DNA from 3 places in the Erwinia persicina genome. Region 2 is predicted to be linked to each of the others. Evidence: predicted binding sites of a transcription regulator. Region 2 holds the regulator's gene; each other region holds the start of a gene.
The links. Region 2 encodes CRP, which controls carbon source genes, mostly activating them, when cyclic AMP is high. Its sites were predicted from a motif close to ATGTGANNNNNNTCACAT; they were not measured.
Positions count from the first base shown of each region.

Region 1: the regulator CRP is predicted to act here: its motif matches at 1,889-1,906, upstream of mlc (sugar metabolism global transcriptional regulator Mlc).
Region 3: the regulator CRP is predicted to act here: its motif matches at 1,874-1,891, upstream of azuC (stress response protein AzuC).

Region 1 is NZ_CP082141.1:2,561,232-2,564,511, forward strand. It holds gene bioD (dethiobiotin synthase) at 1-371, opposite strand, end outside; gene mlc (sugar metabolism global transcriptional regulator Mlc) at 494-1,711, opposite strand; gene K6L24_RS11590 (LysR family transcriptional regulator) at 1,936-2,835, opposite strand; gene K6L24_RS11595 (MFS transporter) at 2,938-3,280, shown strand, end outside.
Region 2 is NZ_CP082141.1:360,111-363,390, reverse strand. It holds gene K6L24_RS01555 (amidohydrolase) at 1-667, opposite strand, end outside; gene K6L24_RS01550 (OsmC family protein) at 915-1,322, opposite strand; gene crp (cAMP-activated global transcriptional regulator CRP) at 1,690-2,322, shown strand; gene K6L24_RS01540 (YccS/YhfK family putative transporter) at 2,380-3,280, shown strand, end outside.
Region 3 is NZ_CP082141.1:139,887-143,166, forward strand. It holds gene mntP (manganese efflux pump MntP) at 1-296, shown strand, start outside; gene K6L24_RS00570 (helix-turn-helix transcriptional regulator) at 331-1,095, shown strand; gene K6L24_RS00575 (LysE family translocator) at 1,085-1,717, opposite strand; gene azuC (stress response protein AzuC) at 1,963-2,040, shown strand; gene K6L24_RS00585 (cysteine hydrolase family protein) at 2,344-2,874, shown strand; gene pckA (phosphoenolpyruvate carboxykinase (ATP)) at 2,945-3,280, opposite strand, start outside.

The DNA.
Region 1 (3,280 bases), 2.2 Mb from region 2:
CGCAAATCGTTCATCAGGCTTCGCCAGCCGCCCGTGCCCTCCACCACAATATAATCAGCCTGATCGTTCAGGGCATGCAGTCCGTGGCTCATTGTTGCGTGGCTGATCGGGGTAATACTGGTACTGATTTCGTCATCGAGCAACGTGATGGGATTAATCGCCTCATAGGGCAACTGTACTGATGAAGAGCGCTGAAGCACCAGAGCATCCTTATTTCGTGGTCCCTCTTCCGTTTGCTGGCTGCTTTTCGCGACCGGCTTGTAGCCTACGGCGTGTTTACTGTTTGTCGCCAGCTTTTGTAATAACGCACGCGATACCACCGTTTTTCCTACTTCAGTATCGGTTCCAGTGACAAATAAACGTTTCAACATGGTATGACTCCGACAGGCACAGCCTGGCCTCATTGATAATTTTCATACTCGGTAAATGAGCGAAAATTGTAGGGGAGTGCCGCAGGTCGGAGATTGCGTTAGCGCAATGTTTAGTGGATTTATCAGCCTTGTAGCAATTTGATTAATAATGACCCGTTATAGAGCGCATCTTTCACCAGTGCCGCCCCCGGCATGGTGCCAAGGTTAATAAAGGCGGTGGGCTCCACACTGACCTGTTTGCTGTAACTGGGTAAGGACTGTTGGCGAATACAGGTCGCAATGGCCGGATAAAGGATAGTTTGCGCGCGGTTAAGCGGCGACCCGATGAGAATTTTTTGCGGATGGAACAGGTTAACCATCACCGCCACAATACGGCCTACGCTATTACCTACGCCGGAAATGACATCGCAGGCCAGTTGATCCCCTGCCAGCGCGGCATCACAGAGCGCATCGATGGTAAGCGGCTGATTATGCAGCGTGGAACTCATGGACGCCTGCATCCGCTGTGTGACCAGTTCCAGCATACTGTCTGTGCTGGCTACCGTTTCCAGGCATCCGTGATTACCGCAGTAGCAGCGCTTGCCCCACGGATCGACCTGGGTATGGCCGATCTCCACCAGCGTGCTGCTGCCACCGTGCAACAGACGTCCACCGGTGATCACCCCGGCCCCTACGTTATGGTCAATCACCACCTGGAGAACATCACGGGCATCCTGCGAGGCACCAAACAGCGATTCGGCCATCGTCCAGGCACAGATATCATGCTGTATGTAGACCGGCAGACCGGTATGGCTGGCCAGCGAGGGCCCGAGAGGCATATCGTCAACATCATAATAAGGCATGCGGTGTACGATCCCGGTCTGGCTGTTCATAATGCCAGGCAGCGTGATAGCAATCGCAGTCAGGCGTTCCAGTTTATGCTGATGATGGATAAAGAACTGGTCGATCTGCCGGATGATACGGGTCAGCAGCGGAAGGGCATCTTCTGCAGGCAGGGAAAACTGCTGCTCTACCACCATTTTACTGCTGAGGTCACGCAGGGCGAGTGTGATGTCACCAGCGCCAATACGTACGGAGAGAAAATGCCAGGCCTGTGTGTCGAGCAACAGTCCGACGGCCGGGCGTCCACGGCTTCCTGGCTCCTGGAACTCCGTCTCCTGAACCAGGTGAGCTTCCAGCATCTCACGCACGATTTTTGTGATACTGGCCGGGGCCAGCTGCGCTTTTTTTGACAGCTCAATACGCGAGATGGGGCCAAACCGATCAATCAGTCTGTACACCGCTCCGGCATTAGTCTGTTTAATCTGGTCAATATGGCCAGGCTGACTGTCCGCAATCACACCCTACTCCCGCTTAATACCGTCAAAAAAGGCCTTTGTCACTCTTCTCAACCGGCCGACAGTCGTCAGAGGATGACGATGAGGGCCGCCCGAGCGGCGCTTATTTTCGCGCTTCAAAATAAAGCATCCGGCTCATGGTGAAACACTTATCAGATGGCGTCAAATATTTGATTCGATATGTGATTTGCCGCACATAAACCCTGTCTGGCTGCTCATGTTTTCCGCTATTTTTGTTGTGGGAACGGCAATAAGAGTTTCATCATCGACGCGACCACCGCCGGCATCTCCCGCTGCCGGGACCACACCAGCCACACTTCAGATTGCGCATCCTGTTCGGTCAGCGGTATCCACACCACGTCACTCAGGCGCACGCGGCGAAATGAAGCGGGAAGAATTGAGACCCCCAGTCCGGTTGAAACCAGTCCAATAATGGTCATCGCTTCGCCCACTTCCTGAGCGATATCGGGCTGGATCTGGTAACGCCCCAGCAGGGCCAGAATTTCGCCATACAGCGCCGTCCCCACCTGCGGGTCAAAGAACACAAAGGGCTCCTGCGCCAGCTCGCTCAGTGCGATACCCGGCCTGTCGGCCAGACGGTGGGCGCGATGAACCAGCGCGTACATCGGCTCGCGCAACAGCAGCTGATGATCGAGGTTTTCCGGCAACAGCGTGTTGCGCATGACGCCCAGGTCAAGACGTCCTTCGCTGAGCGGGGCCAGTTGCTGGCGGGTGTTGATCTCCTGCATCTGGATATGTACTGCCGGGAAGCGCTGGCGAAAGGTGAATAACGCATCGGAGACCACGGTGATAAACGGGGCCGAGGAGGTGAAGCCAATACGCAGCTCCCCTTCATCTCCGCGATGCAGCCGGGAGGCTTTATCCGCAGCCTGTTCGACCTGCTGCAGGATATGACGGGCATCCTGCAGAAACTGCTGTCCGGCGGCCGTCAGTTGCACGCTGCGGTTGGTTCGGGCCAGCAGGCGAGCGCCGGTTTCCTTTTCCAGATTCTGAATTTGCTGACTGAGTGGGGGCTGAGAAATATTCAGCCGCTGGGCAGCCCGGCCGAAATGCAGTTCTTCCGCCACGGCGACAAAATAGCGCAGATGGCGCAGCTCTATATTCATAGGTTTAACATATCATTCGAGATTATTAATATATTAGACATCATAATCTCAGTTTCTTACCCTTTACAACGTCATCCCCCATGAACTTGCTAAGGAACCGTTGTGAACCGCTCATTGCCTGCCGTCAGACCGCCCGCTTCCGCTGACCGGGCCACTCCCGCCCTCCCCGGCCAGCCAGCCGCCGATAAGAATCTCATGATCAAACGCGGAACCCCTCAGTTTATGCGCGTCACGCTGGCGCTGTTCTCCGCCGGTCTGGCGACCTTCGCCCTGCTCTACTGCGTACAGCCAATCCTTCCCGTGCTGTCGCAGGAGTTTGGCGTCTCACCGGCGGCCAGCAGCATTTCCCTGTCGGTTTCAACGGGGATGCTGGCACTGGGTCTGCTGATCACCGGCCCGTTATCCGATGCGGTCGGACGTAAGTCGGTTATGGTCACCGCACTGA
Region 2 (3,280 bases):
ATACGATTTGCTGCAACGCCCCGACCACACTCGCGCCCAACACCAGCGGGTCCGTACTCTGCTGCGGCATCGCCGCATGCGCCCCCTTTCCCTGTAACACCAGGTCAAAATTGTCACAGGCGGCACTGAAGACGCCCTCTTTCACCGCCACCGTCCCCGTTGGCAGGGTGGGAAACACGTGTAAACCATAAATCTGTGATACTCCGTCCAGCACGCCGAGCTTTACCAGCTCACTGGCCCCCCCCGGTGGCACTTCTTCCGCATGCTGAAAGATGAATCGCACCTTCCCTGCCATCTGCGCCTGCTGCTGGCATAACACCCAGGCAGCCCCCATCAGCATCGCCGTATGCGCATCGTGCCCGCAGGCATGCATCACGCCGCGATGACGCGAGGTAAACGGCTCCTGATTCAGCTCTTCAATGGGCAGGGCATCCATATCGGCCCGCAGAGCAATGCATTCCCCGCTGTGTGGGCCTGAAAGTTCAGCCAGCACACTGTTGGGGGTGGGCCGGCTGATAGCCAGAGGACCAAACTTTTCCAGTTCAGCAGCGACATAGTCGGCCGTGCCCTGTTCATGAAAAGAGAGTTCCGGGTGGGCGTGGATATGACGCCGCCAATGCAACACTTTTGCGGTGACATCCTGAATTAACGTCTTGGTATTCATCATCACTCCGTGATTAGTTGAAACGATAGAACGACAGGCCGGAGTATTCAGACCTTCGGTCACTGCGCCGGTAAATCAGCGTGAAGGACAGTAAACAGGATGAAATATACTGCGCTCACCTCACCAGACTGTGGCGTGAAATGCGCGTGATGACGTGCTCAGCATGATGTGCCGCTGGCGAAGATGGCGGGAGGAAAAGAGTGACGCGAGGGAACTGTACGCCCCTCGCGCAGACATCAGTCACATGCTGTCAGGCGAGGTCAATGACCTCGTAGCTGTGACTCATTTTGACACCCTGCCCCAACATAATGGCCACCGAACAGTATTTCTCTGCGGAAAGGTCGACGGCGCGTGAGACGGCTTTATCACCCAGCGCTTTGCCGCTGACAATAAAATGCAGATTAATGTGCGTGAAGATTCGCGGAGCATCTTCACGGCGCTCCGACGTGAGCTTCACTTCGCAATCAGCCACGTCATGACGGCCTTTTTGTAAAATAGAAACCACATCAATGGCGCTACAGCCTCCGGCGGCCATCAGCACCATCTCCATCGGGCTGGGTGCTTTATCCCCGGAGTTACCGTCCATCAACACCTGATGACCCGATGAGGATTCTCCCAAAAATGTCAGCCCTTCAACCCATTTAACACGTGCCTGCATAACAAAATCCTCGATTTCATTCAGTTACCGCAGAGTACGCTGTGTCAATAAAAACGGCAACGCTGCCTTTTTCCAACTATGCTGAAGCGAGACAACAGAAGACAGCCTTGTAAAGCTGTGCTACAAACAAAGCTGCAATTATTTACTGGCAAGACAATGCACAGTAAAACGGGACGACAGCACGAGCCATGCTCTTAACAGAGGCCCGTATAATTCCTATGGGAACGCTTGAATATTTCAACGCCTGACAGGGACTCATCCCCTGATATCCTAAAATATTTCGCGCGGCAGGTTAGCGGTAACGCACTTCTCCCCCGCAGAATAGAGGGTATATTTAGGCACGATTACAAACAGAGGATAACAGCGAATGGTTCTCGGCAAACCGCAAACAGACCCTACACTCGAATGGTTCCTGTCACATTGCCATATTCACAAATATCCATCCAAAAGCACGCTGATACATCAGGGTGAAAAGGCGGAAACCCTCTATTACATCGTTAAAGGTTCTGTAGCGGTGTTAATCAAGGATGAAGAAGGCAAAGAGATGATCCTCTCTTACCTCAACCAGGGCGACTTTATTGGCGAACTGGGCCTCTTTGAAGAAGGTCAGGAACGCAGTGCATGGGTACGTGCGAAAACAGCCTGTGAAGTGGCTGAAATCTCTTACAAAAAATTCCGTCAGCTGATTCAGGTGAATCCTGACATTCTGATGCGTCTCTCTTCACAGATGGCGAGTCGACTGCAGGTTACGTCAGAGAAAGTGGGTAATTTAGCTTTCCTGGATGTCACCGGACGCATTGCCCAGACGTTACTGAATCTGGCCAAACAGCCCGATGCCATGACGCACCCGGACGGCATGCAAATTAAAATCACCCGTCAGGAGATCGGCCAGATTGTCGGCTGCTCCCGTGAAACCGTAGGCCGTATTCTGAAAATGCTGGAAGATCAGAACCTGATCTCGGCACATGGTAAAACCATCGTTGTATACGGCACACGTTAACCGGCTCTGAACCCACGGCGCGACGCCCTGTCGCGCCGTTTTTATTTGGTGTGGCTCATGTGGCGGAGAATTATCTATCACCCGGAAGTTAACTATGCGCTCAGACAAACGCTGGTGCTGTGTTTACCCGTGGCGATCGGCTGGATGCTGGGCAACCTGCAAAACGGACTGCTTTTCTCCTTAGTGCCCGCCTGCTGTAATAACGCCGGTCTGGATACCCCCCACAAACGCTTCTTTAAACGCCTCATCGTCGGCGGGTGTCTGTTCGCCTCCAGCAGCTTCCTGATCCAGTACGCCGGGTTAGAGGGCGTGCCGTTGCCGGTTATTCTGCTGATCATGGCCTTAGTGCTGGGCGTCACGGGTGAGATTAGCCCCCTTCATGGCCGCCTGCTGCCGGCTTCGTTAATAGCCGCCATCTTCACGCTCAGCCTGGCGGGGCGGATGCCGTTGTGGCAACCGCCGCTGTTATATATTTTGGGGACCGTCTGGTACGGGGCATTTAACTGGTTCTGGTTCTGGCTGTGGAAAGAGCAGCCGATGCGTGAAACCCTCAGCCTGCTGTATCGCGAACTGGCTGACTACTGTGAAGCTAAATACACTCTGCTGACCCGACTTACCGATCCACAGACTGCCCTGCCCCCACTGCTGGCGCGCCAGCAGAAAGCCGTCGATCTGATTAACACCTGCTATCAGCAGATGCATATGTTGTCCGCCAATCGGGACAGCCACTACCAGCGTCTGACACGTGCATTCCAGGTGGCGCTTGATCTGCAGGAACATATTGCGGTCAGCCTGCATCAGCCGGAAGAAGTGCAAAAGCTGGTGGAAAAAAGCCATGCCGAAGCGGTGATCCGCTGGAACGCACAGACCATTGCCGCCAGACTGCGGGTACTGGCCGATGATATTCTTTATCATCGTTATCCTGAGCGCTTTACAATGGATAAGCCTCTTCAGGCAC
Region 3 (3,280 bases), 220 kb from region 2:
AGAAAGAGTGCAAGCCGGAAGAAGCGCCTGCGAGCCACGGTTTCTGGCTGCTGGCCTGTACGGCGGTGGCGACCAGCCTGGATGCGCTGGCCGTAGGCGTGGGCCTGGCGTTCCTGCAGGTGAACATCGTCACCACTGCACTGGCCATTGGTGCGTCCACCATGATAATGGCCTCGGCCGGTATCCTGCTGGGCCGTTTCCTGGGCCCGGTGATGGGAAAATGGGCAGAAATTTTCGGCGGTGTAGTGCTCATTGGTATTGGCTGTAGTATTTTAGTGGAACATCTGGGCCGGTGAATGCACTCTCCGGCCTGTCAGGGGCGGGGTGGATATGGCGTTATCGATAGTCGACTGGAACAGCCACAATCAGATTGAATGTTCGCACCTCACTGCCAGCCATGCGGCGTTCCCGCTGCACACCCACGAAGAATATGTCATCAGTGCCAACCTCAGCGGCATTGAAACCCTCAGCCTGCACCGGCAAACTCTGTTCGTTCACGCAGGCGATATCACTATTTACAATCCTGAAACGCTGCAGTCTTCGCAGTTTGGTGCCGATCCGGTGGAGTTTTACAGCATTCATCTGCCGCGTCAGGTGTTTGCCGATCCTGACGATCGATCTCCGCCGATCCTGTATGAAGGGGTACTGCGCGATCCCACGCTGTTTGCCGCCATCTGCGGCTACGTGCAGTCAGGCGATGAAGAACAGGAGCAAAGCCTGCTGTGGCTGACCAGCCAGTTATTGCAACACCGTCGCGGCAGAAAGCAAGAACCTGCCCCCCTTCCCGTGGGACGGGCGCTGGAGTGCATGCGCGACAATCTGACGGTAAAGCTGACGCTGGACGAACTGTCTGCCGCTGCCGGACTGAGCAAATATCATTTCGTGCGGCAGTTTCGTCAGCAGACGGGCATTGCCCCGCTGCAATATCATATGCAGCTGCGCCTGCTTGCGGCGCGTAATCTGCTGCGTGACCACCACAGCGCCCTGGATGTGGCGCACCGGTTGGGCTTTTACGACCAGAGCCACTTTATTAACAGCTTTCGCAAAATGATGGGGATCACCCCCCATCACTATCTGCGCAGGCTCAGCCGATAAATTCACGGTAGCCGGAGAGGATGACGTAACCGGCGAAATAGCAGAAAATCACCGCCGACGCGATATATGACCAGCGCAGCATCTTCGCCCCGAGCATGCGTCCGCCAACACTCCCCATCGCACACAGCACCGCCGTCCAGGTCACGCCCGCCAGGAAAAATCCGCTGAGGAACCATCCTGACGCCGCTGTGCCGCTGCTGCTCATCCGCGAAATCAGAGCACCACCGACCGCGGCAAACCACAGGATCGCCGTGGGCGATGACATGGCGAGGAAAATACCCCGGAAGAAATTCTGACGAATACTGAGTGCCTGGCCGATGTCTCCGGCACTGAGATCTGCCGTCGGGCGCAGGGCGTTCTGCACCATTTTCCATGCAAACCACAGCAGGATGAGCGATCCCCCGATCCACAGCACCCAGCGCACCGCAGTGAACTGCAACAGCACCGCCATGCCTGCCATCGCGAGGATCGCATAGATCAGATCGCCCACGCAGGTGCCGATCCCCAGCCAGAAGCCGTGAAAGTAACCGCGCTGCATGGCCAGGGTGATCATCGCAATATTGGCGATGCCGATATCCAGACACAGGGAAAGACTGAGAAGAAAACCATTTGAAAAGGGCATTTGCGTCCGACTGATGAGGGAAGAGAGGCCCATTATGTTCAGGCTTTTCCCTGAAATATTGGAAAAAATTGCGCCTCCGGCAGAGGGGGTATGCCTGCCGGGCGGCGAGGCCGTTTAGCTCTGGTTTATCTTTTTATCGGCATACTGAGGGCGATTATGTGATCTGGCTCATAAAATATTGCCTGAAAAATGGGCTGCATGTATAATTTTCTAGCAATATTCAATAAAGCGGCATACAGGCCATCATGAAAAAATTCTTCAAATACGTGTTCCGGGTTTATGTCGACACCTTTAAACACGTACCGCCCGGGGCTGTTCTTTAAGCCTGGCTGCACCGAAAACCCTCGATAATGCGTCGGTCAGGGATTGACCGATGGTTATCACCCGTTTCGATTATCCCATGAGAAAGCTATTGCATAACCGTCGCGTCTGCGCGAATCTGTCCTCTATGCAACCGACTCAGCTGTGCCTTACCACCCCAACCACCACCACCGCTTATGGCGGCGTGTGGCGAGTTTGCGTGTCTGAGTAGTTAGCACACCTTCCCCCACCCGCCGGTTTCCGACGGGGTCGTTTATTTCTCCGTCGTGACTGGTGTTAATCAGGATTGTTAAAGGAGAAATAACATGTCTGACGCCTCCGCGTTATTAGTGATTGATATGCAGGCAGGCTTACTGCACGGCCCGCAGGAGCCTCACGATAAAGCCGGTTTACTGGCGAACGTTTCCCATCTGATCGTCGCGGCCCGTTCGCAGCAGGTGCCGGTCTTTTTTGCCCAACACACCGGTCCGGCGGGATCGCCGATCGCCGCTGACAGCATGGCGTGGCAGCTGGCTGCGGAACTGCCGCGGGCGCAGACGGACCGCTGTTTTAACAAAGCGCGGCCCAGCTGTTTTGCCGGCACGCCGCTGCTGGCATGGCTGCAGGCGTCTGACGTGAAGCGGCTGGTGATCGCCGGAATGAAAACAGAATACTGCGTTGACACCACCTGTCGGGCGGCGGCAGATCTGGGGTTTGACGTGGTGCTGGTGAGCGATGCCCACAGCACCCCGGACAGTGGCGTGCTCACCGCCGCGCAGATAATTGCCCATCATAATGCAACGCTGGCGGGGCCGTTTGTCCGTCTGGTCAACACGGCGGATGTGCGCTTTGTGTAACGGAGCCGGACAGCCTTCAGCAGGATAAACGGAATAAGGCCGGTAAGGCCTTATTCCGCCTGAGGGAGGATCAGAGGGTTGGCCCGGCCTGAGCGATACGCGCGCCGTCTTCTGTGCGGGTGTACTGGGCAAAGTTGTCGATAAATAAGCGGGCTAATTTTTCGGCCGCCTGCTGCCACTGTTCTGCGCTTTCCCAGCCATTGCGCGGGTCAAGCAGGGCATCCGCCACCCCCGGAACCTGAGCCGGGATCATCAGCTCAAAGATCGGCAGCCGGGTATCATTCTGCGCAATCGTCCCGTTAAGGATAGCGTTGATAATATTGCGGGTATCCTTCAGCGACAGGCGCTCCCCTTTACCATTCCATCCGGTGTTGACCAGCCAGGCTTCTGCCTGTGTTTCCGCCAT